2 linked regions of the Phaeacidiphilus oryzae TH49 genome follow. The protein of the gene in region 1 interacts with the protein of each later gene in a pairwise test. Links are inferred from orthologs where the notes say so. Each region holds a gene or a part of one and is shown on either strand. Other genes may lie near its edges. The genes, in order: ndk and ung.

Region 1 (14,835 bases):
CGGCGCGGAGGCGCAGGGCCGCTCGCTGCAGATCGAGGGGGTGCGCAACGCCTTCGCCCGGGTCACCTCGCCCGGCCGGCTCGAAGTGGTCCGGCGCTCGCCGACCATCCTGCTGGACGCCGCCCACAACCCGGGCGGGGCGGAGGCCACCGCCGAGGCGATCCGGGAGGCCTTCGGCTTCAACCGGCTGATCGGGGTGGTCGGCGCGACCCAGGGCAAGGACGTCGCCGGGGTGCTTGCCGCGCTGGAACCGGTGCTGGCCGAGGTCGTCGTCACCCGGAACACCAGCCACCGGGCGATGGACGTGGACGCCCTGGCCGAGGAGGCCGTCGAGGTCTTCGGCGCCGACCGGGTGCTGGTCGAGCCCAGGCTCGACGACGCGATCGACGCCGCCGTCCAGCTCGCCGAGGAGGAAGGCGACCTGGGAGGGGCCGGGGTGCTGGTCACCGGCTCCGTGATCACCGTGGGCGAGGCCCGCGTCCTCCTCGGCCGGAAGGACTGACTCTGCCGTGCGAACTCTCTGCTCCTCCACCCTGATCAGCGAGGCGCTGGTGATCGGCTTCGCCGCGCTGGTCGCCATGCGGCTGTCGGACGTCTCCACGGGCACCCTGTGGACGGTCTCCGGGATAGCGATGGGCCTGTGCGTCCTCCTCTGCGGGGTGCTCTCCCGGCCGGGCGCGGTCGCCATCGGCTGGGTGCTCCAGCTGGCGCTGATCGCCTCCGGCGCGGTGGTCGGCATGATGTATCCGCTGGGCGTGGTCTTCGCCCTGCTGTGGTGGGCCTCGGTCTACTACGGCCGCAAGGCCGACCGGGTCAAGGCGGCCCGGATGGCGGCCTACGAGAAGTACCAGGCGGAACACCCGGACCAGCCGGACCGACCGGAACAGCCGGACCAGCCGGACCAGCCGGACCAGCCGGAGCGGCTCGCCCCGGCGAGCCGGCCCCAGGCCGAGGGCTGACCCACCTCCGCTGCCGGCCGGCCCGGCAGGGTGTCCCCTCGCCCGGGCGCTCTGAGCTGGGGGCGATAGGCTCACCGATCATCGCTGTCAGATGTCGGATCGCACCCCCCGGGAGCCCGCACGTGTCCTCGCAGAACTCCTCCGCCCAGCGCACCCTGGTGCTGCTCAAGCCGGACGCGGTGCGTCGCGGGCTGATCGGCGAGATCATCGCCAGGATCGAGCGGAAGGCCGGCTGGCGGATCACCTCGCTCGAACTGCGCACCCTGGACCGCTCGGTGCTGGAGCGGCACTACGCCGAGCACGTCGGCAAGTCCTTCTACGAGCCCCTGGTCGAGTTCATGTCCTCCGGCCCGACCGCGGCCATGATCGTCGAGGGCGAGGAGGTCATCGCCGGGATCCGCGCGCTGGCCGGCAAGACCAACCCGCTGGAGGCCGGCCCCGGCACGATCCGCGGCGACTTCGCGACCATCACCCGGGAGAACCTGATCCACGCCTCGGACTCGGTGGACTCCGCCGAACGGGAGATCAAGGTCTTCTTCCCGGGCCGCGCCTGACGCTCCGTCGGGCGACTTCCGAGCTGGTGGCGGTTTTGTGGCCGGGAACCCGGGTACCGACACGAGCGTCCAAATGTGTGGAGATCTCACCGCGTCCGCCGACAATGGCAGGGAGTGCGCGGGTGATCCACCAACCGGCGCGGCTACCATGGAGGCGGTCCACACCGCTCCCCGCCGACCTCCGGTCGGGCTGTCCGGCATGGCTTTGTGACGGCCCGTCAGGCGGTTCGGACCCACCTCCTCCGCGTACCGCCGCGTCCCCCCATACTCGAGCTCGGGAAGGCCCCCTCATCCCATGGCGAACAACATGTCGTTCATCGGTCGTGACATGGCTGTCGACCTCGGCACCGCCAACACGCTGGTGTACGTCAGGGGTCGCGGGATCGTGCTGAACGAGCCGTCGGTGGTGGCGGTGAACACCACCACCGGCGGAATCCTCGCCGTGGGCGCCGAGGCGAAGAAGATGATCGGCCGCACCCCCGGCAACATCATCGCGATCCGGCCCCTGAAGGACGGCGTCATCGCCGACTTCGAGATCACCGAGCGGATGCTCAGGTACTTCATCCTGAAGATCCACAAGCGCCGCTACCTGGCCCGCCCGCGGGTCGTGGTCTGCGTCCCGTCCGGGATCACCGGAGTCGAGCGCCGCGCCGTCATCGAGGCGTCCTCCCAGGCGGGGGCGCGCCAGGTGCACATCATCGAGGAGCCGATGGCGGCCGCGATCGGCTCCGCCCTCCCGGTCCACGAGGCCACCGGCAACATGGTGGTGGACATCGGCGGCGGCACCACCGAGGTCGCGGTGATCTCGCTGGGCGGCATCGTCACCGCGCAGTCCATCCGGGTCGCCGGCGACGAGCTGGACAACGCGATCATCCAGCACATCAAGAAGGAGTACTCGCTGCTGCTCGGCGAGCGGACGGCCGAGACGATCAAGATGACCATCGGCTCCGCGGCCGCCCTCGACGGCGAGCAGGAGCAGCACAGCGAGATCCGCGGCCGGGACCTGGTCAGCGGCCTTCCCAAGACCGTGGTGATCTCCGCGGCCGAGGTCCGGGAGGCCATCGAGGAGCCGGTCGCCAGCATCATCGACGCCGTCAAGACCACCCTCGACCAGTGCCCGCCGGAACTGGCGGGTGACATCATGGACCGCGGCATCGTTCTCACGGGGGGCGGGGCTCTGCTCAGCGGTCTCGACGAGCGGCTCCGGCGCGAGACCGGCATGCCGGTGCACATCGCGGAGGACCCGCTGGACTCGGTCGCCCTCGGTGCCGGCAAGTGCGTCGAGGAGTTCGAGGCGCTCCAGCAGGTGCTGGACGCCCAGCCCCGTCGCTGACGCGAGGTCAGAAGACGGGCGGCAGCAAGGAACCGCAGCACTTCCGCACCACGAGAAGGGCCCAGCCGAGCGCCGTGAGGGACACACGAGAGAGCAGGCTTCTGCTCGTCCTGCTGGTGGCCATCGCCTTCGCGTTGATCACCGTGGACATCAGGGGCGGTGACACGTCCCCGCTCAACGGTGCCCGGGACGCCGCCGCCGGCGTCCTCGGCCCGGCGGAGAGAGCCGTGGCCGGGGCGGTCGACCCGGTCGGCAACACGATCCGGGCGATCCGGGACTCGGGCGACCACAACGCCCGGCTGCAGGCCCTGGAGCGGCAGAACGCCGACCTCAAGCAGCGGCTGGCCTCCTCCGACCTGGCCCGGACCAGGAACTCGGAGGTGCAGCAGCTCCTCGGGGTGGCCGGCGCGGGCCAGTACACGATCAAGGCCGCGCAGGTGGTGGCGATCGGCGCGGCCCAGGGCTTCTCCTGGACGGTCACCCTCGACGTCGGCAGCGAGGACGGCATCCAGCGGGACGAGACGGTGATCAGCGGGCAGGGGCTGGTCGGCCGGGTGACCACGGTCGGCCCCAGCACCTCCACGGTGCTGCTGGCCTCCGACCCGGAGTTCACCGTCGGCACCCGGCTGGAGGGCAGCAACGAGATCGGCTTCGCCACCGGCCAGGGCGACGGCCCGATGAAGGTCGAACTCCTCAACGGCAACGCCAAGGTGAAGGTCGGTCAGCGACTGGTCACCTTCGGTTCGCAGGGCGACAAGCCGTTCGTGCCGGGCGTACCGGTCGGCACGGTGGAGAAGGTGAACGACACGCCCGGCTCGCTCACCCGCACCGTCCTGGTGAAGCCCTTCGTCGACTTCACCGCCCTGGACCTGGTCGGCGTGGTGATCCAGCCGCCGCGCACCGACCCCCGGGACGCGGTGCTCCCGGCCAAGCCCGCCAAGCCGGCCCCGGCCGCCCCCGCGCCACGCCCAGCGGCTCGCCGGGCGCGACCCCGGGCGCGACCCCGAGCGGCGGCGCCACCCCCAGCTCCTCCGGCACCGGCACCACCACCGCCGGCGCGGTCGGCGGCGCGACCCCCACCGCCTCCCCGACGCACTAGCCGACGCCGCAGCCCGCCCACGCCCCCGGCCCCGCGCCCGAAGAGAGGAAGTCAGGCTCATGCGGATCAACCGCATCCTGCTCGCCGCCGTCCTGGTCGTGGTGGCCCTGGTCATCCAGGTGAGCGTGCTGGCCAGACTCCAGCTCCCCGGCGCCGTGCCGGACCTGATGCTGCTGGTGGTGCTGGCCCTCGCGCTGGTCTGGGGCCCCACCGGGGGCTGCGTCACCGGCTTCTGCGCCGGCCTCCTCGCCGACCTCGCGCCGCCCTCCGACCACGCCGTCGGCCGCTACGCCCTGGTGCTGTGCCTCCTCGGCTACGCCGCCGGGCTGCTCAAGCCGCCCGGCGGGCAGATCCGCTCGGTCCTCACCCCGCTCGCCCTGGTCGCGGTCGCCGCCTTCACCGCCACCCTCCTCTACGCCGGCGTCGGCGCCCTGGTCGGCGACACCGCCGCCCGGCACGTCGGCCTCGGCGGGCTGATCGGCACGGCCGTCCTCTACGACGTGATCCTCGCCCCGTTCGTGGTGCCCGGGGTGATGGCGCTGGCCCGCAGGGTGGAGACGGACCCGGTGGCCCAGGCCGCCGACTCCGGGGCCGGCGGCCCCTCCGGCCGCTCCGGCGGCCTGGCCGGGCGGCTGTTCGGCGCGGCCTCCTTCCGCCGCCGCGAGCGGGCGATGTTCGGCGGCGAGGGCACCCGCACCGGCGGGATCGCGGGCCTCGGCACGGTGCCCGGCTTCGGCAAGGGCCGCTCCGGCGCCTCCGGCAAGCGCGCCGGCACCAGCAGCAGCATGGTTCGACCCGGCAAGCGTCTCTGACCGCCGGCCGCGCAGACCGTCCATTCCTCGGGAGGCAGTGAGAACCCGTGAGCAACATCCCGGAGACCGGCCGCACCAAGCGGGTGACCCTCCGTCTGGTCGTCCTTCAGGTGGTCGTGCTGTCCCTCCTCGCCACCCTCGGCGGACGGCTCTGGTACCTGCAGATCCGCAACGGGGCCCAGTACCAGCAGCAGGCGGCGTCCAACCAGATCCGCCAGGTGACCGTGCCCGCCGTGCGCGGACAGATCCTGGACGCCAACGGCGTGGCGCTGGCCGACAACCAGACCAAGCTGGTGGTCTCGGTCAGCCGCACCTCGCTGCTCACCGCCAAGGACGGCGGCAAGGCGGTCCTGGACCGGCTCGCCCAGGTGCTCGGCATGAAGGCGCAGGACGTGGAGAACAAGGTCCGGCTCTGCGACGCCAACACCCCGCAGCCCTGCTGGAACGGTTCCCCGTACGAGCCGATCCCGGTCACCGACAAGGCGACCACCCAGCAGGCCATGCAGATCATGGAGCGCAGGGAGGACTTCCCCGGCGTCACCGCCGAGCCGACCGCGGTCCGCGCCTATCCCGGCCCGTCCGGCGCCAACGCGGCCCAGATCCTCGGCTACCTCTCCCCGGTGACCCAGGACCAGGTCCAGGCGACCGCGAACAAGACCGGCAAGGCCAAGCTGGCCGCGACCGACTCGATCGGCCAGGCCGGCCTGGAGTCCGTCTACGACTCCGACCTGCGCGGCACCACCGGGACCAACAACCTCGAGGTGGACAACCTCGGCCGGGTCATCGGCGACGCCGGCGGCACCGCCGCCCAGCCCGGGAGCGACCTCGTCACCTCGATAGACGCCCGGGTCCAGGCGGTCACCGAGAAGCAGCTCAACCAGGCGATGCAGACCCTCCGGAAGACCTACGACCCCGTCACCCACGAGAACTTCAAGGCCGACTCCGGGACCGCGGTGGTGATGGACGTCCACACCGGCCGGATCGTCGCCATGGCCAGCGAGCCCACCTACGACCCCAACATCTGGACCGGCGGCATCTCCGCCAAGGACTACGCCAAGCTGACCAGCTCCTCCTCCGACTACCCGCTGCTGAACCGGGCCATCCAGGCGCAGGCGGCGCCCGGCTCGACCTTCAAGGTCATCTCGACCACGGGCGCGATGGAGGCCGGCTACACGGAGAGCGACACCTTTCCGTGCACCTCGTCGATGAACATCGGCGGGCAGGTCTTCAAGAACTTCGAGGGCGAGAACTTCGGCCAGATCACCCTCTCCAAGGCCCTCGAGGTCTCCTGCGACACGGTCTTCTACAACATCGCCTACCAGCAGTGGAAGAAGGACGGCGGCCTGTACGGCAAGAACGCCAAGGACTGGCTCTTCAAGGCCGCCCACCAGTTCGGCCTGGGTCAGCCCACCGGCATCGACCTGCCGTCCGAGGTCAAGGGCCGGGTGCCGGACCGCAAGTGGCACCAGGACTACTGGGACGCGATGAAGGACACCTGGTGCAAGCAGGCGTCCGCGAAGAACAACGACTACCTCACCCAGATCGCCCGCCAGGACTGCTCCGACTTCAAGTACGTCCGGGCCGGTGACGAGGTCAACTATGCGATCGGCCAGGGCGACACCCTGGTGACGCCGATCCAGATGGCCCGGATCTACTCCGCCCTCGCCAACGGCGGCACCCTCTACCAGCCGTCCCTGGCCAAGGCCGTGGTCTCGCCCACCGGCAAGGTGGTCAAGAACATCGCCCCGGTCGCCCAGGGCAGGCTGCCGGACAGCAGGCAGCAGCTGCAGTACATCGACAACGCCCTGGCGGGCGTGGTCACCAGCGGCACCGCGGCCTGGAAGTTCGGCGGCTGGCCGCAGAACAAGATCCCGCTGCACGCCAAGACGGGTACCGCGGAGGTCTACGGCAAGCAGACCACGTCCTGGTTCGACACCTACACCAAGGACTACGCCGTCGTCATGATGATCAGTCAGGGCGGCACCGGCTCCGGCGGCTCGGGCCCGGCCGTCCGCAACATCTACAACGCCCTCTACGGCGTCCAGTCCGACGGCTCGATCGACCCCAAGAAGGCCCTGCTGCCGACCCCGCAGAAGCAGCTGCCGACCTTCCACCCGGACGGCTCGGTGACCGCCGCCCAGCAGGCCGCCTTCAACCGGTCGGTCAGCGCCCACGCCCAGTACCTCAACACGACGGCCCCGGCCGGCGCGCCCGGCACCGTCCCGGCCGCCGTCTGGGCGCTGCCGCCGGACCGCCGCGGCGCCGGCTCCGTACCGACCGGCAGCGCGGCCGTGTACTGACCCGGCCGCGTCCCCGCGGGGCGCCCGCGTCCGGCACCTCCGAGCGGCGCCCTCCGGCCCGGCACCTCCGACCAGCACCTCCGACCAGAAAGCCAACTGCCATGACCGGCACCGGACTGACGACCAGTTACCGGGACCCGCGGTTCGCGCCGCAGCGCGGAGCGGTCGGCCGGCTGCTCGCCCGCGGCTCGGTGCTCTACCGGCTGGACTGGGTGCTCTTCGCCGCCTGCACCGCGCTCTCCCTGATCGGCTCGGTGCTGGTCTGGTCGGCCACCCGCGACCGCACCGCGATCAACCACGGCGACAGCAGCTACTTCCTGGTCCGCCACGTCATCAACATGGTGATCGGGATGGGCCTGTGCGCGGTGATCATCGGCGTCGGGGCGCGCCGGCTGCGCACGGCCGTCCCGTTCATCTACGCCTTCGCCGTGCTCGGCGTCCTCGCCGTCCTCAGCCCGCTCGGCTCGACCGTCAACGGCGCCCACTCGTGGATCGTCCTCGGCGGCGGCTTCTCCATCCAGCCCTCCGAGTTCGTCAAGATCGCGATCACCCTGGGGATGGCGACCCTCCTCTCCGCCCGGGTGGACGCGGGGGAGCGGCAGTTCCCCGACGACCGCGCCGTCCTCCACTCGCTGATCCTCGCCGCCATCCCGATGGGCGTCATCCTGCTGATGCCCGACCTCGGCTCGACCATGGTGATGGTGGTCCTGGTGCTCGGCGTCCTCGGCGTCTCCGGCGCCCCCAAGAAGTGGCTGGCCGGACTGGTCGCGGTGGGGGCGATCGGCGCCTTCGCCGTCGTCCAGCTGCACATCCTGAAGCAGTACCAGATCGCCCGCTTCGCGGCCTTCGCCAACCCGAGCCTCGACCCCTCCGGCGTCGGCTACAACACCGCCCAGGCGCGGATCGCCATCGGCTCCGGCGGGCTGCTCGGCAAGGGCCTCTTCCACGGCTCGCAGACCACCGGCCAGTTCGTCCCCGAGCAGCAGACCGACTTCGTCTTCACGGTGGCGGGGGAGGAGCTGGGCTTCGTCGGCGCCGGCGTGATCATCCTGATCCTGGGCGTGGTCCTGTGGCGGGCCTGCCGCATCGCCCGGCAGGCCGGCGACCTCTACGGCACCCTGGTCGCGGCCGGCGTCGCCTCCTGGTTCGCCTTCCAGGGCTTCGAGAACATCGGCATGACCCTCGGCATCATGCCGGTGGCCGGCATCCCCCTGCCCTTCGTCAGCTACGGCGGCTCCTCGATGTTCGCGGTCTGGGTGGGCGTGGGCCTCCTCCAGTCGGTCCGCGTCCTCCGCCCGGTCTCGGCGTAGCCGTCCGGGGCCGAAAACAGGAGCCCACCCTCCCAGTCGAGCCCTCTCCAGAAAACCTCCGCCACAACCACTGTCGCCGCCGCGGCGACTGAGGCACGCTCGACACCATGGCGACGATCGCATCCGGCACCGACCCCGCCGCACGCGAACCCGAGCACCCCCCGCGCGCCCCCGCGCCCCCGGCTGCGGCTGCGGAGATCGAGCGCAAGTACGAACCCCGCCGCCACCCCCATCACCCCGCGGCGACCCCGCCACCAGCCCCCAAGCGCCGGAAGCACGGCAAGCACCTGAAGCCCGCCGATCCCTCCGCGCCCCACGAACCGTCCCCGCCGCCCCAGCCGCCCCAGCAGTCCCCGCCGCCCCAGCCCGCGCAGCCGGCTCACCCCCCGCAGCTCCCCCAACTGCCCGAGCTCGGCACGGTCCCCGGCGTGAGCACCGTCCGCGAAGAGCCCCACCGCTCCCTGGACGCCCTCTACTACGACACCCCGGACCTCCGGCTCGCCGCCGCCGGCATCACCCTCCGCCACCGCGTCGGCGACGGCCCCGACCAGGACGGCTGGCATCTCAAGCTCCCGCTCGGCACCGACACCCGCGAGGAGCTCCGGGTCCCCGCCGCCCGCAACGGCGTCCTCCCCGCCGCCCTCGCCGACCCCACCGACCGGGACCACGCCAACCCCATCGTCCCCCGCGCCCTCGCCTCCCTGGTCCGCGCCCACACCCGCAACCACGCGCTGATCCCCGCCGTCCGGATCCGCACCCAGCGCACCCCGCGCACCCTTCGCGCCGCCGACGGCACCGTCCTCGCCGAGATCACCGTCGACCAGGTCACCGCCGACGTCTCCGCCGATCCGCGCGGCACCCCCGAGGCGGCGGCGCTGCCCCTCAGATGGTCCGAGGTGGAGGTGGAGCTGGGCCCCGGCGGGGACACCGCCCTCCTCGACGCCGTCGAGGAGCGGCTCACCCAGGAGGGCGAACTCCGCCGCAGCAGCTCCCCGTCCAAGCTCGCCCGCGCCCTCCGGGGCCGCCTCACCACCTCCTCGGTCCGCCCCCGCACCACCCCCCGCAAGCCCGCCGCCGCCTCCGACGGCCGCCGCGCCCAGGCCCCCGCGGGCGCCCCGACCACCGCCGACGTCCTCCTCGCCTACCTCGCCGAGCAGGCCCACGCCCTGGTCGAACTCGACCCCGCCGTCCGCCGCCGCATCCCGGACTCCGTCCACCGGATGCGGGTCGCCGCCCGCCGGCTCCGCAGCACCCTCCGCGCCTACAGCAGCGTCCTCGACCCGTCCGCCACCGCCCTCCTGGTCGACGAACTACGGCTGCTGGGAGTGGAGTTGGGCGCCGACCGGGACCAGGAGGTGCTCGCCGACCGGCTGCGCGCCGCCGCCGCCGAGCTCCCCCGCCCGCTGCTGTTCGGCCCGCTCCGCAGCCGGATCCGGATCTGGGACGCCGCCCGCCGCTCCGGCACCCGCCGCCGAGCCGTCGCCGCCCTGGACCACCCCCGCCACCTCGCCCTGCTGGACCGCCTGGACGCCCTCCTCGCCGAGCCCCCGCTGCTCGAACCGGCCGCCCACCGGCCCGCGCCGAAGCGCCTCCACAAGGTGCTCGCCGCCGAGTACCGCCGGGTCGGCAAGCGCGTCGAACACGCCCTCGACCTGCCGTCCGGCGACCCGGAACGAGACACCGCCCTCCACGACGCCCGCAAGGCGGCCAAACGCGCCCGCTACGCCGCCGAGGCCGCCGTCCCCGCCCTCGGACGCCCGGCCAAGCGGTACCGCAACGCCATGCGCGACCTCCAGGAGCTGCTGGGCGAGCACCACGACTCCGGCGTCGCCCGCGAGGCCCTCCGGGAACTCGCGCTCCAGGCGCACCGGTCCGGCGAGAACGCGTTCACCTACGGCGTACTCCACCAGCGGGAGGCGGAACGGGCGGCCGCGGCCGAGCAGGCGCTGCCCGCCCTCTGGGACCGTGTCCGGGAGGCGGTCGCCGAGGCAGTATCCTGAGTGGTCACCCCGGTACCGAAACGAAAGTCCACCCTCATGCCTGTCGAATCGGTCTTCCCGCGCCTGGAGGCCCTCCTCCCGCACGTCCAGAAGCCGATCCAGTACGTCGGCGGCGAGCTCAACTCGACCGTCAAGGACTGGGACTCCTGCGATGTGCGGTGGGCCCTGATGTATCCGGACGCGTACGAGGTCGGCCTGCCCAACCAGGGCGTCATGATCCTCTACGAGGTGCTCAACGAGCGCGAGGGCGTGCTCGCCGAGCGCACCTACAGCGTCTGGCCGGACCTCGAAGCGCTGATGCGCGAGCACGGCGTCCCGCAGTTCACGGTGGACGCCCACCGCCCGGTGAAGGAGTTCGACCTCTTCGGCGTCTCCTTCTCCACCGAGCTCGGCTACACCAACCTGCTGACCGCGCTGGACCTCGCCGGCATCCCGCTGAACGCCGCCGACCGCACCGAGGACGACCCGGTCGTCATCGCCGGCGGACACGCGGCCTTCAACCCGGAGCCGATCGCCGACTTCATCGACGCGGCGGTCGTCGGCGACGGTGAGCAGGCGGTCCTCGACATCACCGACATCACCCGGACCTGGAAGCTGGAGGGCCGCCCCGGCGGCCGGGACGAACTCCTCCTCCGGCTGGCCAGGACCGGCTCGGTCTACATCCCCCGCTTCTACGACGTCGAGTACCTGGCGGACGGCCGGATCTCCCGCGTCGTCCCCAACCGCCCCGGCGTCCCGTGGCGGGTCTCCAAGCACACCGTGATGGACCTCGACGAGTGGCCGTACCCGAAGCAGCCCCTCGTCCCCCTGGCCGAGACCGTCCACGAGCGGATGTCCGTGGAGATCTTCCGCGGCTGCACCCGCGGCTGCCGCTTCTGCCAGGCCGGCATGATCACCCGCCCGGTCCGTGAGCGCTCCATCACCGGTATCGGCGAGATGGTGGAGAAGGGCCTCAAGGCCACCGGCTTCGAGGAGGTCGGCCTCCTCTCCCTCTCCTCCGCCGACCACTCCGAGATCGGCGACATCGCCAAGGGCCTCGCCGACCGCTACACCGAGGACAAGGTCGGCCTCTCCCTCCCCTCGACCCGCGTCGACGCCTTCAACATCGACCTGGCCAACGAGCTGACCAGGAACGGCCGCCGCTCCGGTCTCACCTTCGCCCCCGAGGGCGGCTCCGAGCGGATCCGCAAGGTCATCAACAAGATGGTCTCCGAAGAGGACCTGATCCGGACCGTCGCCACCGCCTACGGCAACGGCTGGCGCCAGGTCAAGCTGTACTTCATGGCCGGCCTCCCCACCGAGACCGACGAGGACGTCCTCGAGATCGCCTCCATGGCCAAGAAGGTCATCGCCAAGGGCCGCGAGGTCTCCGGGCACAACGACATCCGCTGCACGGTCTCGATCGGCGGCTTCGTCCCCAAGCCCCACACCCCCTTCCAGTGGGCCCCGCAGCTCTCCGCCGAGGAGACCGACGCCCGCCTGATCAAGCTCCGCGACGAGATCCGGGCCGACAAGAAGTACGGCCGCAACATCGGCTACCGCTACCACGACGGCAAGCCGGGCATCGTCGAGGGCCTCCTCTCCCGCGGCGACCGCCGCGTCGGCGCGGTCATCCGCGCCGTCTACGAGGACGGCGGCCGCTTCGACGGCTGGCGCGAGTACTTCTCCTACGACCGCTGGATGTCCTGCGCCGACCAGGCCTTCGCCGGCACCGGCGTCGACGTGGACTGGTACACCACCCGCGAGCGCTCCTACGAGGAGGTCCTCCCCTGGGACCACCTCGACTCCGGCCTCGACAAGGACTGGCTCTGGGAGGACTGGCAGGACTCCCTCGAAGAGGTAGAGGTCGAGGACTGCCGCTGGACCCCGTGCTTCGATTGCGGCGTCTGTCCTGCAATGGACACGACAATCCAAATCGGCCCCACCGGCAAGAAGCTGCTCCCCCTCGCGGTCGTGAACAGCGGCCCGAGCAGCGCCGATAGCTGACGTCGCAACTGCCCCAGGACGCGCTCGCCGAGGCGACCGAAGCCGAGGCGAGCGCGCTTCTGGCTGCGCTGGGCGCGGGAAAGCCCGCCGAGCCACGCCGGCCTGGGCGGCCCGCTCGGCCTTTGCCGCAGTCCGGCGAGCGCCCACACATCCGCAGCCGGATCGAGTGGGTCTGAAGTTCGCTCGCGGCTGGCGGAAGCGTGGCCTCGGCGGTTGCGGTGACGGAAATCGGCTCGTCGAAGTCGGGGTGTCAGCGCCAGGATGTCCCGGTGAGTACCGCGCCGCGCCTGACCTCCGACAGCTACGAGCGGCTCGTCGCCAGCCTGCGCGGCCGAACCGTCGTCGCGGTCGCCTACTTCGTGCTGATGGCCGGAGACGAAGGCACCGATCCCGACGCGTGGGACTACGGCGCGTGGCACGAACCCACGATGGGCGTCGAGCTGGTCATGGACGACGGCCATACCTATTCGGCCGTGTGGGGCAGCACGTTCGATTACTACGGGGTCGAGCTCCACTCGGCGCCTATGCGCGAGTTCCTCTCTTACATCGACGAGCCGGGTGGGTCGGCACGCGTCGCGGTCGCGGATCACCCCCTCTGGGCCGGGATGGTGTCCGCCCCGATCGAGTCGTGCCGCATCCAGTGGTGCGGCGAGGAGCACGGCGCGCCGACTCCGGTGCCGGCGGCCATCCACCTGCGGAGCGCCACCGGTCAGGTGTGGGTCGCTGCTGGCCGCTCGGCCACTCACGGGCCTGACGGACCGGGGCCGTTCCACTTGGGCACCGACGACGTGCTCGTCATCTTCGACGCGGAGATCGCCGAGCGCGCCGGACTCGGAATCTGTCGCGTCACCCAGCCGTCGGCGTCGACCTCCAAGGAGAACCGGAGCGGGAGGCGGTGACGGCGGGAGGTCCGGGCCCGGTTGGCACTCGGGCTGGGGGCCTCAGGCCCTGGGAGGCCCCTGTCGGATCGGCGATTCTGGCCGTGGAGTCAGTCGGGGAGGTTGCTATGTGGATCTATGTCGGCATGATTCTGACAGGAGCCTTCATCAAGTTCGGGTTCGACGTCGCCTGGGTGCCCTGGCTGCTGATGGGGCTTGGTGGGTGGGGGCTCGTATACAAGTTCCGGCAGCCCAAACCGCACCATATCCGGGGAGAGAAGAGCAGCTTCATAGAGGAACGCCACGACTTCTAAGCCCTCGTGACTCCCAGCGCTCCCGGGACGTCTCGCCGTCGTGGACGTTCATCCAGCGGTCAGGTGGTCAGCTGGTCAGGTGGTCAGTCGGGTCAGTTCCTCGGTGATCGCCTGGCGCAGGCCGTCGTGGTGGGCGCCGAGGGCGTAGCGCGGGTCGGTCCACCGCTGGGTGGGGTACAGCCAGACGGGCTTGCGTATGAGGGCAGTTGGTTCCCAATCGTAGCGGGGCCACACGTGGGCGTGGAGGAAGGCGTCGGCGTTTCCCAGAATCTCCAGGTTGATCCGGCGGAAGGCCGGGTCCAGCCTGCCGCAGGCGCGTTCGACGGCCGCTCCCAGCTTCTCCATGTCGGCGAGGAAGGCCAGCCGCTTGGGCTTCGGGAGCTCGGAGAGCCGTTGCACCGAGGGGTCATCCACCAGGAGGACCGCGTATCCCGGGAGGAACTGCACGTCACCGATGACCGCGAACCCTGCCGTCAACCTGGCCAGGACAGTGGGATTCGCGCCCCGAAGCGCGCTTCCGATCCGGTCCCTGCGCCAGTCGTCGGCCATGACCGGCGACCCTAGCCTCATGTCCGCGCGATCGGGAAGAGCCCTCCAGCGCAGGGACGGGACGCGCTCGCCGAGGTCGTCAGGGCGCCGGCGAGCGCGTTTTCGGGGTCAGTGGCAGGTGCCGGTGCCGGAGTCGCTGTACTGGAGGGATGTGGAGTCGAAGCCGGGGCCGGGCTGGACCGGCTGGTAGTCCCAGCTGTAGCTGTGCGGCTTGAGGGTGAGCTTCATGCCGCCGAAGGCGCTGGCCTGGGCGGTGACCACGTTGGGGTTGTCGTAGTGGCCCGGGGTGCCGGCCAGGGTGTCGAGGGCCTCGCCGCCGGAGCCGACGATGAACTCCGGGATGCCGTGGGCCGGGTCGTACTGGCCGGCCGGGTTCATCGGGCGCAGCCGCGCGTAGGCGTGCTCGTGGCCGTTGAGGACGAGCGTGGCGTGGTGCTGGTAGAGGAGCTTCCACCAGGCGTCGGTGGCTCCGCCCTCGACGCCGCCCGCACCGGGGGCGGAGGCCGGCACGGTGGCCGTCGAGGCGGTGGTGGCGCTGAAGGCCGGCTGGTGCCAGTAGGCGATGGTGCAGGGGTGCCGGTTGGCGGCCAGGTCCTGGGAGAGCCACTGGGTCTCGCGGGCGAGGAGGCCGCCGTCCGTGGTGGAGCAGTCGTGCTTGAAGGCGTCCGAGTCGCACTCGGCGTTGAGCGAGACGATGTGCCAGTTGCCGAGGTTGTAGGAGTACCAGCCCTGGTCGTCGGC
Region 2 (14,877 bases), 270 kb from region 1 along the record:
TCCACAGGTCCAGACCGAGGAGCTCGGTGACGTCCTCGGCGAGCACCCCGCCGAGGGTGCGGCCGTCGACCCGGCGGACCAGTTCGCCGAGCAGCCAGCTGAAGGTCTGCGCGTGGTAGCCGTGCGTCTCCCCCGGCGCCCACAGCGGGCGCTGGCGGGCGACCGCGGCCGGGCCGCTGACCCCGTCGGCGGCCTCGGCGGCGGTGAGCGGACGGTCCAGCGCGGCCACGCCGGCCTGATGGGAGAGCAGCTGCCGCACGGTGACCCGCTCCTTGCCGCGGGCGGCGAACTCCGGCCAGTACTCGGCGACCGGCGCGTCGAGGTCGATCCGTCCGCGCTGGGCCAGGAGCAGCAGCACGGTGGCGGCGACGCCCTTGGTGGCGGAGCGGAGCAGAACAGGGGTGTCCCCGGTCCACGGGCGTCCGGCGCCCTCCTCCGCGTCCGCGTCGGCGGTGCCGCCCCACAGGTCGACGACCCGCTCCCCGTCCCGGTAGAGGGCGAGGGCCGCGCCGCGCTCGCCGCGGAGCGCGAAGTTCTCCGCGAAGACCGCGCGGAGCTCCTCGAAGCCCTCGGCGGCCGTGCCGTGGATCTCGGGCGCCTGAGCCATGGGAACGCCTTCCTCTCGCCGGTGCGGGACTCGTCGGTGGGCACCACAGTAACGCCGTTTGATCGATCATCAATCGACGAATGGGTCACACTACCGAACGTGACGGAAGACGAGAGGATCGCTCACGGTGCGTAGCGGTAGCCCATGCCCGGCTCGGTGATGAAGTGACGGGGGCTGGCCGCGTCCGGTTCGAGCTTGCGGCGGAGCCCGGCCATGTAGACCCGGAGGTAGTTGGTCTTCTCCTCGTGCCCTGGTCCCCACACCTCGTCCAGCAGCTGACGGCTGGTCACCAGTCGGCCGGGGTTGCGGAGGAGGACGGAGACCAGGTGCCACTCGGTCGGCGTCAGCCGCACCGGCCGGTCGCCGGCGGTGGCGCCCGGAAGGCTGCGGACGGTGCAGCTCGCCAGGTCCACCACGTGGTCGCCGACCACCGCGGTCACCGCGCCGGCCTCCGGGGCCGGCCGGCGCAGCACCGCGCGCAGCCGCGCCATCAGCTCGCTCATCGAGAACGGCTTGGTGACGTAGTCGTCGGCGCCCGCGTCCAGCGCGGCGACCTTCTCCGCCGCGCCCGAGCGACCGGACAGGACGATGATCGGGGCGGCGCTCCGGACCCGGAGCCCGTGGATCACCTCCACGCCGTCCAGGTCCGGCAGACCGAGGTCGAGTATCACCGCCTCCGGCGGCTGCCGGGCCGCCGACCGCAGCGCGGCGGAGCCGTCCGCGGCGGTGGCCACCGCGTACCGGCGCGCCTTCAGGTTGATCCGGAGGGCGCGCAGCATCTGGGGCTCGTCGTCGACGATCAGGACCCGGGTCATCGGCCGGTCCCGACTTCCGCGCCGGCGCCGGAGCCGGCGGCGCGGCCGGACGTGCCGTCGTCGGCCGCACCGGTGCCGCCGACCGGCGCGGCGGGCAGCGAGAGGACCATGGTGAGGCCGCCACCGGGGGTGTCCTCCGGTTCGAGGCTGCCGCCCATCGCCTCCGCGAGCCCGCGGGAGAGGGCGAGGCCGAGGCCCACGCCGCTGCCGTTGTCGGTGTCGCCGAGGCGCTGGAAGGGCTGGAAGACCCGGTCCCGGTCGGCCTCGGGCAGGCCCGGGCCGCGGTCGATCACCCGCAGCTCGACCCGGTCGCCGAGGGTGCTGGCGGTGACCACCACCGGCACCCCGGCCGGAGTGTGGCGGAGGCCGTTGGCGCACAGGTTGGCCAGCACCCGTTCCAGCAGCGGCGGGTCCGCCAGCACCTCCGGGGCCTCGGCCAGGCCCTGGGCCAGCACCGGGCCCGCGGCGCTCTCCGGACCGCCGGTGAGCGAGTCGCGGGCGGCGGCGAGGACCTCGTCCACACCGACCGGCTGGAGGTGCAGGGTGAGCGCGCCGGCCTGCAGCCGGCTCATGTCCAGCAGGTTCTCCACCAGTCTGGTCAGCTTCTCCAGCGAGAGCTGGGCGGTGGAGAGCAGCTCGTCCTGGTCCTCGGTGGAGAACTCGACGTCCTCGGAGCGGAGCGAGGAGACCGAGGCGAGAGCCACCGCCAGCGGGGTGCGGAGATCGTGGCTGACCGCCGCGAGCAGCGCGGTACGCAGCCGGTCCGCGGCGCGCACCGGCTCCACCTCGGCGGCGACGGTGGCCAGCCGGTCGCGCTCCAGCGCGGCGGCGACATGCGCGGCGAAGGCCGCCAGCACCCGCCGATCCGCGGCCGGCAGCGGCCGCCCCCGGAGGATCAGCGTCTCCCCTCCCCCGATCTGCACCTCCTCGACGGCCTCCGCCCCGGACTCCGCAGCGGGCGCGCCGGAGGGGGGCGGCGGCAGCGGCTCGGGGGCGGGACCGATGGCGGCGGGACCAGCGGCGGGACCGATGGCGGCGGGGCCGTCGCGGTGCCGGAGTTCCACCGACTGCATGCCGAAGGTCTCGCGGAGGCGGGCCAGCAGGGCGGGGACGGCCTGGTCGCCGCCGAGGACCGAGCCGGTGAGGGCGGAGAGGGTCTCGGCCTCGGCGGTCGCCCTGGCCGCCCGGCGGGAGAGCCGGGTCGCCCGGTCGACGATCAGCGCCACGACCACGCCGACCACCGCGAACACCCCCAGCGCGATGATGTTGTTGGGCGAGCCGATGGTCAGCGAGTGGATCGGCGGGATGAAGTAGAAGTTGAGCAGCGTCGAGGCGACGACCGAGGCCAGCAGGGCGGAGGTGACGCCGCCCAGGGTGGCCACCGCCACCACGCCGAGGAGGAAGATCAGCGCGTCGCTCAGCGGGTTGACCGGCGCCCGGGTCTGGGTGAGGGCCACCGTCAGCACGACCGGCGTCAGCAGCCCCGCCGCCGCCCCGGCCGCCCGGCGCGCGGGCGAGTGCAGCCGGTCCGGCACCGGCAGCCGTCGGCCCCGCCCGGACCGCTCGTGGGTGACCATGTGGACGTCGATGTCCCCGGAGAGCTCCGTGGTGGTCTCGCCGATCCCCCGCCCGGTGAGCGAGCGCAGCACCCGCCCGCGCCGGCTGGTGCCCAGCACCAGCTGGGTGGCGTTCTCCCCGCGCGCGAAGTCGAGGAGCGCGACGGGGATGTCGTCGCCCACCACCGAGTGGTACGTCCCGCCCAGGCTCTCCACCAGTCGCCGCTGCTCGGCCAGCGCCGCCGGCGAGGCGTCCGCGAGCCCGTCGCTCCGCGCCACGTGCACGGCCAGCAGCTCGCCGCCGCCGGCCCGGTCGGCGATCCGGGCGGCGCGGCGGATCAGCGTCCCGCCCTCCGGCCCACCGGTGAGGGCGACCACGACCCGCTCCCTGGTCTCCCAGACCTTGCCGATCCGGTGCTCCGCCTTGTACCGCTGGAGCCCCTCGTCGACCCGTCCGGCCAGCCAGAGCAGCGCCAGTTCGCGCAGCGCGGTGAGGTTGCCGACCCGGAAGTAGTTGGAGAGCGCGGCGTCCACCTTCTCCGCGGCGTAGACGTTGCCGTGCGCCATCCGCCGGCGCAGGCCCTCGGGGGCCATGTCGACCAGCTCGATCTGGTCCGCCCGGCGGACCACCTCGTCCGGGATGGTCTCCCGCTGCGGAACGCCGGTGATCTTCTCCACCACGTCGTTCAGCGACTCGAGGTGCTGGACGTTGACGGTGGTCAGCACGTCGATGCCGGCGGCCAGCAGCTCCTCGACGTCCTCCCAGCGCTTGGCGTTCCGCCCGCCGGGGACGTTGGTGTGCGGGAGCTCGTCGACCAGCGCGACCTCGGGGCGGCGGGCCAGCACCGCGTCCACGTCGAGCTCGGTGAACGCGGACCCGCGGTAGTCGCGGTGCAGCCGCGGGACCACCTCCAGGCCGTGCAGCCGGTCCTCGGTGCGGCGGCGGTGATGGCACTCGGCGTACGCCACCACCACGTCGGTGCCGCGCTCCAGGCGCCGGTGCGCCTCGTCCAGCATCCGGTACGTCTTGCCGACCCCGGGCGCCGCGCCCAGGAAGACCTTGAGCCTGCCCCGTCCCGGCGGCCCGGAGGCCGGCCGGCCGGCGGCGGTGTCGTACTGCTGGGACACGCTGGCTGCCCTCTCTCGCCTGCTTCCCCGTCAGACAACCCCACGCCGGAGCCCGGAGCTTCGGCGTTAACGCTTTCCTTGCGCGGTCCGGCCGCCGATTTACGCGGTCTTGACAGGGTGCGCAGGGCGCAGAGCGCGGGGCGCAGGGACCAGGGCTCAGTGCACGGGCAGGTGGACGCCGAGCTCCTTCAGCCCCTGGAGGAAGAGCTCGACGCCGACCGCGGCGAGCAGCAGGCCGAGCAGCCGGGACAGCACCTCCAGGGTGGTGTGGTGGGTCCGCTTGAACAACCGGGTCAGCAGCACCATGCAGATCAGGTCGATGGCCACCACCGAGACGAAGCCGGCGGCCACCTCGGTCCGCCAGCTCCAGTCGTGCCGGCTCAGCGACTCCACCAGGATCGCGGTCACACCCAGCGGGCTGACCACGTACGGCAGCAGCAGCGCGCGGAAGCCGCTGGTGACCGGGTGGTCGGCCTCGAACTCGGTCTCGCTCGGCCCGCCCAGGTGCAGCCCCAGCACCAGGCCCATCGCGTACACGAAGAAGATCACCCCGCCGGCCAGTTCGAGCGACTGGTCGGTGATGTGGAAGAAGTCCGTCACATAGTGGGCGGTGTACGCCTCGGCGACGCCCAGGACCGCGGCCACCCCGGAGGCGGCCGCGGCCGTCCGATGCGCCTCCCGCACCGTCATCCGGGCGGCCACCTGGGCGTAGGCCAGCAGCACCTTGGGCGGGCCGACGACGGCCAGGAACATGATGAAGGTACTGTTCAGGCTGATCACGGACACCTACCGATTGATATCTCCCGGCGGGCGGGGAAGCCTTCAACGGCACACCGTAGGGGCGGATTCGCGGGGGGAACACCCAGGGGTGAGGTAAGAATCACGCCTCCGGAACGGGGCGGACGCCGCCGATTGGTGTGATCATTAGCCGAGTCGACGGAACCCGGAAGGACGGAACGCTATGAGCGCTTGGACCGCGCTCCTTGAGCCTTCCGGAATCTCCTGGCTGGCGCTCGGCGCCGTGCTCGCCGTTCTCTCCGACGGCTTCCTGCCCTTCGTGCCGAGCGGCTCCGTGGTGATCGCCGCGGGCATGCAGAGCACCGAGGACCACCACTCCCCGCTTCCCCTGGTACTGCTGGTCGCGGCGGCCTCCTTCGCCGGCGACCTGGTGCTGCTGCAGTGCGCGCGCCGGGGCGCGGGCTGGGCCCAGCGGCGACTGGCCCGCAAGCCGAAGTGGGCCGAGGCGACCGGGTATGTGCTGGAGACCATCCGCACCAAGCCGGCCCGGACGGTGATCACGGCGCGTTTCGTGCCGGGCGGGCGGACCGTCCTCGACCTCGCGGTCGGCACCTCGCCGGTGCCGATGCGGCGGTTCCTCCACTGGAGCGCACTGAGCGCGCTGGTGTGGGCGGTCTACATGGTCGGCCTGAGCTGGGTCGACGAGCGGTGGCTGGACGTCGGCTGGCTCAGCTTCCTGGTCTCCTGCGTGGCCGCGTTCGGCGTGAGCGGGCTGGTGGCCTCGGGGGTCCGCCGCGGGCGGCGGCGCGCCCGCGCGGCGGCCGTTCCCGCGCCCCGGCGCGAGCCCTCCGGCGACCGCGCGGGCGCGGGCGAGCGGGTCTGACCCCGCAGGGGGCAGCGCGCCGCCCGCGGCGCCGCGCCCCTGCCTACAGCGTCCAGTCCATCGGCGGCTGGCCCAGGCGTTCCAGGGCCTCGTCGATCTGCGAGAACGGGCGGCTGCCGAGGAACTTCTTGGCGGAGAGCGGCGAGGGGTGCGCCCCCTGCACCACCGCGTGCCGGTCGGTGTCGATCAGCGGCAGCTTCTTCTTCGCGTGGTTGCCCCAGAGGACGAACACCGCCGGAGTCTCGCGGGCGCTCACGGCGCGGATCACCGCGTCGGTGAACCGCTCCCAGCCCTGGCCCTTGTGCGAGGCGGCCTCGTGCGCCCGCACGGTGAGGACGGTGTTGAGGAGCAGCACCCCGCGCTCGGCCCAGGGCATCAGATACCCGGTGGCCGGGACCGGCAGGCCGAGGTCGGTGTTCAGCTCCTTGTAGATGTTGCGCAGGGAGGGCGGGATCCTGGTGCCCGGCCGGACGGAGAAGCACATGCCGTGCGCCTGCCCGTCGTCGTGGTACGGGTCCTGGCCGAGGACGACCACCCGCACCTTCTCGTACGGCGTCGCCGCCAGCGCCGCGAAGACCTCGCCGGCCGGCGGGAAGACCTGGTGGGCCGCGCGCTCGGCCGCGACGTACTCGGCCAGGCGGTGGAAGTACGGCTCCTCCGTCTCCGCCTCCAGCACCCGCCGCCAGCTCTCCGGAAGTTCGAACTCTCCCAGCACGTCCGCCTCTTGGGCATCCTGCTGCACTGCTGTCTCCGACACCGCGCCTCTCCTCCGTCATCCGCTGGGAACACCGTAGCCGCGCCCACTGACAGGCCGGACCCGGCCGGCGGGTAGCGTCGGTCCGGTACGCGATGCCGAAGCCTACGGAGGTCCACCCCCGTGACCGCGCACTTCCCCGAGCCCGCGCCGTCCCTGATCGCCGAGCTCCGGCAGCCGATCGTGCAGGCGCCGATGGCGGGCGGGGGTTCCACCCCGGAGCTGGCCGCCGCTGTGTCCTGTGCGGGCGGCCTCGGGTTCCTGGCCGCCGGCTACCGCACTCCGGAGGAGGTGCGCCGGCAGATCGCCCGCACCCGCGAGCTGACCGGCGAACCGTTCGGGATCAACGTCTTCTGCCCCGGCCCCGATCCGGCGGGCGCGGCCGGGGTGGCCGCCGGATACCGCGCGGAGCTGGAGCGCGCCGGGGAGGCGAAACGCTACGGCGTCGAACTGCCGGCGGCGGCCGGCTGGGACGACGACCACTACCGGGCGAAGCTGGACCTGCTGGCCGAACTGGCCGTCCCGGTGGTCGGCTTCACCTTCGGCTGCCCCGACCCGGACGACCTGGTGCTGCTGCAGTCCGCCGGCAGCGAGGTCGCGGTCACCGTGACCTCGGCGGAGGAGGCGCTGGAGGCGGTCCGCGCCGGGGCGGACATCCTGGTCGTGCAGGGGCCGGAGGCGGGCGGGCACCGCGGGTCGTTCACCGCCGCCGGGGCCGGCCGGCCGGAGCCCTCGCTGCTCGGGCTGCTCGGCGAGGTCGGCGAGTCGGTGGCCGCGGAGGGCGTGCGGCCCGCCGTCCTCGCGGCCGGGGGGCTGGCCGACGGCGCGGACGTCGCCGCCGCGCTGGCCGCCGGGGCGGACGCGGCCCAGCTCGGCACGGCCTTCCTGGCCGCCCCGGAGTCGGGAGCGCATCCGCTGCACAAGGCGGCGCTCGGCGATCCCGCCGCGACCACCACCGTCACCACCGCCTTCTCCGGCCGCCCGGCGCGCGGCATCGCCAACCGCTTCATCGCCGAGCACCAGCCGACGGCTCCGCGCGACTGCTACCCGCGGGTCCACCACCTCACCTCCGGCCTGCGGCGCGCCGCCGCGGCGGCCGGCGACCCGGGCGCGATGGCGCTGTGGGCCGGCACCGGACAGGACCGGGTACGGCCGCTGCCGGCGGCCGAGTTGGTGGCCGTGCTGAGCGCGGAGCTGGCCGCGGCGCGCGGGTAGGCGGGGCGGCGGGTGCGGGCCGGCGGCCAGGGGCGGAGGCGCAGGCGGCGACGGAGCCGGCCCGGCTCAGCGGTCGGCGGAGCCCCGGGGAGGTCCGGCCGCGTCCCTGAGCCGGACGGCGATGCCGTCCAGGACGGTCTCCAGACCGGAGAGGAAGGAGGCGTCCGGGTCCGGGTGGTCGTCGGCCTCCACCATGAACCGCTCCATCAGCGGGAAGTCGCCGTCCGCCATCAGGTCGCGGACGTACGGGCCGACGTAGGCCCGCCACTCGTCCTCGTCCAGGCCGGTGCGGCAGGCGACCGCGCGCTCGGCGAGCTCGCGCAGCAGCACGCCGCGGACGTAGCCGGTGACGATGCCGACGGTGGCCGCCATCTCGTCGATCCCCAGGCCGCGGCCATCCAGCAGACGCAGCAGGTACTCGTGCCGACGCAGCGACTTGGGCCCCAGCGGCGGGCGGCCGGCCAGCAGCGGACCGGCCCAGGGGTGGGCGAGGAGCACCTCGCGGGTCCGGACGGCGTCCGCGCGCAGCCCCGCGCGCCAGTCGGCGCCGGGCTCGGGCGGCTCCGACGGGCCGCAGTCGCCCGCGATCTGATCGGCCATCAGGTCGAGGAGGTCGTCCTTGGTGGAGACGTAGCGGTAGAGCGACATGGTGCCGGCGCCCAGGCTGGCGGCGATCCGGCGCATCGACACCGCGTCCACGCCCTCGGCGTCCGCGATGGCGATCGACGCCTCGACGATGGCCTCGACGGTCAGCGAGGGCTGCGGGCCACGGGCGGCACGCCCGCGTCCACGCGCCCGTTCCGGCCTGGCCCAGACGGGTGGACGCGACCGCTGCCGCACTCGGTCCTCCGAGTGGGACGACGGCTCGCGCACGTCAGCACCTCCAGGTCGGCTCCGCTCAGGCCGCCGGCCCGAGCTTTCGGCCGGCGCACCCCGCCCCCACCCTACCGCCGCGCGTACGCCGTACGCACCACCGCCGCGCCGCGCGGCGTGTGGCATGATCGGCCGTGCCGGGTACCGGGTGAGCACTCAGACAGGGGAGTACGTCGTGACCGAGCGGAAGCCCATCGATTCGTGGCTGACCGACATGGACGGCGTGCTGATCCACGAAGGGGTGCCGATCCCGGGCGCCGAGGACTTCATCAACAAGCTGCGCGCCTCCGGCAAGCCCTTCCTGGTGCTCACCAACAACTCCATCTACACCGCGCGCGACCTCCACGCGCGGCTGTCCCGGATGGGCCTCGTGGTGCCCGAGGAGAACATCTGGACCTCCGCGCTGGCCACCGCCCAGTTCCTGGCGGACCAGCGGCCCAGCGGCAGCGCGTACGTCATCGGCGAGGCCGGGCTGACCACGGCGCTGCACGACGTCGGGTACGTGCTGACCGACGCGGTGCCGGACTTCGTGGTGCTCGGCGAGACCCGCACCTACTCCTTCGAGGCCATGACCAAGGCCGTCCGCCTGATCAACAAGGGCGCCCGGTTCATCGCCACCAACCCGGACGTGACCGGGCCCAGCCTAGAGGGCGCGCTGCCGGCGACCGGCTCCGCGGCGGCCCTGATCACGGCGGCGACCGGCAAGAAGCCGTACTTCGTGGGCAAGCCGAACCCGCTGATGATGCGGGCCGGGCTGAACAAGATCGGCGCCCACTCGGAGACCAGCGCGATGATCGGCGACCGGATGGACACCGACGTGCTGGCCGGCCTGGAGGCCGGGATGACCACCTACCTGGTCCGCACCGGCCTCACCTCGGACGCGGACATCGACGCCTACCCCTTCCGCCCCTCCAAGGTCGTCGACTCCATCGCGGACCTGGTCGAGCGGGTCTGAGCCGCGGCGCGGGTCGTTCTGCGCTCCTCGGCAGGGAAAGCCTTCCTGAGCCGTCCAGGCCGTCCGTACCTCGTGCCGGAGGCGCCGATCTCCGCTGGGCCGCCGCTAGCCGGCCGCGGCCGGGATCTTTTGCGTCGGCCCCGGCTCCTCCGGGTCCGCCGCGGGGACGAACGCCCGGACGCGGAAGCCGGAGCCGGTCGGCGCGGCCTCCAGGCGGCCGCCCTCAAGCGCCAGCCGCTCGCCCAGCCCGGTGAGCCCGTTGCCCGCCGTATGCGCCCCCGCCTCCGCGGCCGGCGCGTCGTCCTGGACGGTCAGCACGAAGCCGCCCGCCCCCGCCCGCTCCAGCCGGATCCGGCAGCTCCGGGCCCCGGCGGCATGCCGTACCACGTTGGTCACCGACTCCCGCAGCGCCCACGCCAGCGCCGCCTCGCGTCCGGAGGAGAGGTCCCGCGCCCGGTCCGTCGCCTGGGGGTCGATCAGCGGATCGATCCCGGCCGAGGTCAACGTCGTGTGGGCGCGGGCGAGTTCGACCGCGATGGTCGGCCGGCGGTAGCCGGTGACCGAGTCCCGGACCTCGGCCAGCGCCTGCCGGCTGATCTCCTCCATCTCGGCGATCTGCTTGGCGCAGGCGTCCGGATCGGCGTGCACCAGCCGGCCGGCCAGCTGCGCCTTGAGGGAGAGCAGCGACAGCGAATGCCCCAGCAGGTCGTGGAGGTCGCGGGCGAACCGCACCCGCTCCTCGTTCACCGCGAGCTGCGCCATGGCCTTCTCCCCGCGCTGCAGCCGCTCCTTGATCCGCCCGCGCTCGGCGGCGTACGCGCAGAGCAGTCCGCTGAGGGCGGAGCTCACCAGGACCCATCCGTAGTGCTTGACGGGTTCGCCGATCGCCACCTCCAGCAGGAACGCGGCGGCGACGATCGCCATGTTGGTGGCCAGCGCGGCCCGCAGCGGCAGCGTCATCGCCGAGACGACCACCAGGTAGATGAACATCGGCGTCCAGTCGCTGCCCAGCCACCCGTTGTAGAGGAAGGCCAGCACGCCGGCGGCGACCAGCGGGACCAGCCGCTGCCGTACCGGCCGCTGGTAGGTGACGAAGGCGAAGGCGCAGACAGCGGCCGCGATGAACACCGCGGCCCCCGCCGTGACCAGCACGGCCGTGCCTCTCGACTGCCCGGGCTGCCATAGCGGGCGAACCCCGGACAGCAGTCCCAGGAACCAGAAGGACACCCAGGCCCAGCGCACCAACGGCCGCTTCCGGAGCCAGACCACCAGCCCCGGGAAGGGCAGGGCCCGGTCCTCGGGGCTGAGTTCGGAACGGTCGCGCGGGCGGTCGTTGAGGCAGCTCACCGTACAAGGGTGCCGGGACCGGGACGGGCCGGCCAGTGAACGCCATGACCGCCCGCACATGACATCTGTCATACGGCGGGCCGCCGGCACCGCGGCTTCGCCGTCGCGGCCTTCGCCGTCGCGGCCTTCGCCCTCGCTGCCTTCGCCGTCGCGGCCTTCGCCCTCACGGTTCAGCCCGCCAGGAACCTCTCCAGAGCCTCGACCACCAGCGCGTGGTCCGCGAGCTGCGGCAGCCCGGAGACGGCGACCGTGCCGACCACGCCGACCCCGGCCACCGTGATAGGGAACGCCCCGCCGTGTGCCGCGTACCGGCCGGGATCCAGCCGGGACCGCTCCTCGAAGCTGCCGCCCTTCGCGGCGAAGCGCAGCTGCACCAGCAGGCTGGAGGCGCCGTAGCGGTCGACGGTCCGCACCTTGCGCTTGATCCACTCGTCGTTGTCGGCGGAGGTGCCGGGCAGGGCGGCGTGGAAGAGCTGCTGCCCGTTGCGCCGGACGTCGACCGCGACGGCGGCGCCGCGCTCCCGGGCCAGCTCCACCAGCAGGACGCCGAGCCGCCAGGCGTCGTCGTTGTCGAACCCCGGCAGCACCAGCCGCCGCTCCTGCTCCTCGACCTCGGCGAGGGTCGGGGTGGGCGTCGGGGCGGGGGTCGGGGCAGGCGTCGGCGCGGGCATCAGGCCTCCTCCCCGGCCGGCTCGACCGCGGTGCCCTCGGCAGCGGACCGCCGCGCGGCCTCCAGCACCCGCAGCACCCGGACCGCGTCCAGCGGGTCGACGGGGGCTGGGCCGCCCTCCCGCAGCGCCCGCTCGACGCCCGCGTAGAAGGCGGGGTAGTCGCCGGGCAGCGAGCGGTACGGCTCGGCGTCGGCGTCGGTGCCGAGAAGGCCCCAGGCCTCCGGCGGCTCCTCGCCCCAGCCCTCGCCGCCGGGCCGCCGCCCGTCGCGGAGGGCGGCCTCCTGCGGGTCGAGCCCGTACTTCACATACGCGCCCTTGTCGCCGAGCACCCGCAGCCGCGGGCCGAGCTGGGCGGTGAGCGCGCTCATCCCGAGGTGGGAGCGGACGCCGCCGGCGTGGGTGAGGGCGAGGAAGGCGTCGTCGTCCACGGCCGCGCCGGCCGCCGCCCGCCGCACGTCCACCTCGGCGTAGACCCGGACGACCGGGCCGAAGAGCCGGATCGCCTGGTCCACCAGGTGGCTGCCGAGGTCGTAGAGGACGCCGCCGGCGTCGGCCGGGTCGGCGGACTCCCGCCAGCCGGCCTTGAGCTGCGGCCGCCAGCGGTCGAAGTGCGATTCGAAGCGGTGCACCGCACCCAGCCGCCCGGCCTCGACCAGGGCCTGGGCGGTGCGGAAGTCGGCGTCCCAGCGGCGGTTCTGAAAGACCGTCAGCAGAAGCCCGCGGGCCGCGGCCAGCTCGCACAGCTCGGCCGCCTCGGCGGAGGTCGCCGCCAGCGGCTTGTCGACCACCACCGGCACCCCCGCCTCCAGCGCCGCGCGGGCGGTGGCCACGTGGGCGCGGTTGGCGTTGGCGACCACCACCAGGTCGGGGCGGGTGCCGAGGAGCGCCTCGACGGAGTCCACGGCCCGCGCCCCGGGGTGCTCGGCGGCCAGCTGGGCGCGCCGCTCGGGGTTGGTGGTGAGCACGCCGTCCAGGCGGAGCCCGGGGGTGGTGGAGACCAGCGGTGCGTGGAAGGCGGAGCCGGCCAGCCCGTACCCGGCCAGCCCGACCCTCAGGTCGGCGGAATCTTCGGAGCTCGTGGATGCCATGTCCCCCAGTTAAGCAACAGCGTTGCCTAACCGCAAACACTCCGGGCACACTGTGATCCATGAACCTCGCCGCCCTCCGGGACCACAACACCGCCCGGATCCTCGGCCTCCTCCGGCGCGCGGCCGCCGCCAGCCGGGTCGAGCTGGCCGCGGCCACCGGGCTCACCCCGCAGGCGGTCAGCAAGATCACCGCCCGGCTGCTGGCGGAGGGGCTGCTCGCGGAGGCCGGGCGGGGGCGGCGGGCGGCGGCGCGGGGCGCGCGACCGGCGCGGGGCGTGCGACGGGCGCGGGGCGTGCGACGGGCGCGGGGCGTGCGACGGGCGGCAAGCCGCGTACGCTGCTGCGGCTGCGCCCGGAGGCCGGGCATGCGATCGGGGTCGGGCTGGACACCGGCGAGATCTCCGCGGTACTGGTCGACCTCGCGGGGCGGGTCGCCGAACGGCGGACCGCGGCCTTCGACCCCGCCGCCGGTCCGGACTCCGGCGTCGCCTCGATCGCCGCGCTCGTCGCGGAGCTCGCCGCCGCGGTCCCCCGGGACCGGCTCCTCGGCGTGGGCGTCGGCGCCCGCGGCCCCCTGGACCACTCCGCCGGGGTGCTCCACCACCCCACCGGCTGGCCGGACGCGTGGCGCGGCCTCCCCCTCCGCGACGCGCTGGCCGCCGCCCTCGGCGGGCCGCTCGGCGCCGTTCCGGTCAGCGTCGACAAGGACACCAACGCCGCCGCCCTCGGCGAGCCGGCCGGCCCCGACGAGTCCCTCGCCTACCTCCACCTCGGCCGGGGGCTCGGCGCCGGACTCGTCCTGGACGGCGCGCTCTATCGCGGCCCGCACACCAACGCGGGCGAATTCGGCCACCAGACCGTCCAGTTGGACGGCCCCCTGTGCGCCTGCGGCAACCGCGGCTGCCTGGAGGCGCTGGCCCTCGCGGCCCCGGACGAGGCGGGCGCCGCCCGCATGGTCGGTATCGGCGCGGCCAACCTGGTCCGCCTTCTCGACCTGGACCGCATCGTCCTCGGCGGCTCCCGGGTCCTCTCCGCGCCCGCCCTCTACGCTGCGGCAGCCGAGGCCCACCTGCGCGCCCTGGGCCCGGTGTCCGTGACCGTCACCCCCCACGGCCCCACCGCCGTCCCCCGCGGCGCCGCCGAACTCATCCTGGCCCCCCTCTTCGCAGGCGCGCAGTTCCCCCCGCCGCGGGCGCGCGCGTAGGCGCCGCAGGCGGCAGCGGAGGCCGGGTTGCAACCCAGGGGCCGACGCCGAGTGCGGCGCCGCTCGCGGCTGGGCGCGCAGTTCCCCGCGCCCCTGACGGGCGCCCGACGGGCCTTAGGCAGCGCCGCAGGCGCAACAAAGGGGCGCGAGGAACTGCGCGGCCCGCGCGCGGCGGCGCCGCAGACGACAGCGGAGAACGGGCTGCAACCCCAGGACCGATGCCGTCTGCGGCGCCATTCACAGCTGGGCGCGCAGTTCCCCGCGCCCCTGACGGGCGCCCCGCAGCGCCGCAGGCGCAACAAAGGGGCGCGGGGAACTGCGCGGCCCGCGCGCGGCGGCGCCGCGGACGGCAACGGAGAACGGGCTGCAACCCAGGGGCCGATGCCGAGTGCGGCACCGCTCGCGGCTGACGGGCGCCCGACGGGCCCTTAGACAGCGCCGCAGGCGCAGTTAAGGGGCGCGGGGAACTGCGCGGCCCGCGCGCGGCGGCGCCGCGGACGGCAACGGAGGCCGGGTTGCAACCCAGAAACCGATGCCGTCTGCGGCGCCGTTCGCGGTTGGGCGCGCAGTTCCCCGCGCTCCTTAACTGCGCCTGCGGCGCTGCCCGCGGGGTGGGGAGGGGGCTCAGCCCGCGGTGAAGGCGGTCAGGCCGTTGGGGGTGCCGAGGCCGGTGGGGCCGTCGTAGCCGGCGCCTGCGGTGCACAGGTAGGTCGGCGAGCAGGACCCGTTGGAGCCGCTGGTGACGTCGTTCAGCGCGGAGGTGTGGGCGTACGGGTACTGCGACGGGTAGTCGCCGCTACCCGGCGCGCCGGCGTCCGCGTAGACGGAGGCGATGATCGGCGAGGAGGCGCTGGTGCCGCCGTAGACGTTCCAGCCGGAGGCGCCATAGGTGTCGTAGACGGCGACGCCGGTGGCCGGGTCGGCCACCGCCGAGACGTCCGCGACGGTGCGCTTCGAGCAGCCGGTGTCGGTCTGCCAACTCGGCTTGGGGTCGTACGCGGAGCAGCCGGAGCCCGCGCCCTCGGTGGAGCTGGTGGACCAGA

Evidence for each region.
Region 2: the proteins of ndk (region 1) and ung interact in binary tests that used the Escherichia coli proteins (3 or more experiments, as listed by UniProt). The link is inferred for Phaeacidiphilus oryzae TH49 from one-to-one orthologs.

Annotation. Positions count from the first base shown.
Region 1 is NZ_JQMQ01000005.1:4,998,778-5,013,612, forward strand. What follows is about bases 1-2,797. They hold ndk (nucleoside-diphosphate kinase), read left to right. Parts: upstream 1-1,081; coding sequence 1,082-1,513; downstream 1,514-2,797. Other genes in these bases: folC (bifunctional tetrahydrofolate synthase/dihydrofolate synthase), read left to right, coding at 1-502; BS73_RS25835 (rod shape-determining protein), read left to right, coding at 1,821-2,797. In the rest of the region: more of BS73_RS25835, read left to right, coding at 2,798-2,846; rod shape-determining protein MreD, read left to right, coding at 4,005-4,757; mrdA (penicillin-binding protein 2), read left to right, coding at 4,805-7,057; rod shape-determining protein RodA, read left to right, coding at 7,159-8,367; BS73_RS25865 (CYTH and CHAD domain-containing protein), read left to right, coding at 8,475-10,367; BS73_RS25870 (TIGR03960 family B12-binding radical SAM protein), read left to right, coding at 10,404-12,353; BS73_RS25875 (hypothetical protein), read left to right, coding at 12,623-13,252; BS73_RS25880 (hypothetical protein), read left to right, coding at 13,360-13,545; BS73_RS25885 (diadenosine tetraphosphate hydrolase), read right to left, coding at 13,621-14,094; BS73_RS25890 (metallophosphoesterase family protein), read right to left, coding at 14,203-14,835. UniProt on the Escherichia coli protein: Major role in the synthesis of nucleoside triphosphates other than ATP. The ATP gamma phosphate is transferred to the NDP beta phosphate via a ping-pong mechanism, using a phosphorylated active-site intermediate.
Region 2 is NZ_JQMQ01000005.1:4,725,765-4,740,641, reverse strand. Bases 4,628-7,466 are described here. They hold ung (uracil-DNA glycosylase), read right to left. Parts: upstream 6,485-7,466; coding sequence 5,771-6,484; downstream 4,628-5,770. Other genes in these bases: BS73_RS24720 (nitronate monooxygenase), read left to right, coding at 6,605-7,466; BS73_RS24730 (DedA family protein), read left to right, coding at 5,068-5,727; BS73_RS24735 (MarC family protein), read right to left, coding at 4,628-4,892. In the rest of the region: BS73_RS24750 (serine hydrolase domain-containing protein), read right to left, coding at 1-607; BS73_RS24745 (response regulator), read right to left, coding at 730-1,422; BS73_RS24740 (sensor histidine kinase), read right to left, coding at 1,419-4,106; more of BS73_RS24735, read right to left, coding at 4,263-4,627; more of BS73_RS24720, read left to right, coding at 7,467-7,696; BS73_RS24715 (TetR/AcrR family transcriptional regulator), read right to left, coding at 7,763-8,569; BS73_RS24710 (HAD-IIA family hydrolase), read left to right, coding at 8,745-9,524; BS73_RS24705 (sensor histidine kinase), read right to left, coding at 9,630-10,871; BS73_RS24700 (heme-degrading domain-containing protein), read right to left, coding at 11,042-11,542; BS73_RS24695 (Gfo/Idh/MocA family oxidoreductase), read right to left, coding at 11,542-12,630; BS73_RS24685 (S53 family peptidase), read right to left, coding at 14,459-14,877. UniProt on the Escherichia coli protein: Excises uracil residues from the DNA which can arise as a result of misincorporation of dUMP residues by DNA polymerase or due to deamination of cytosine.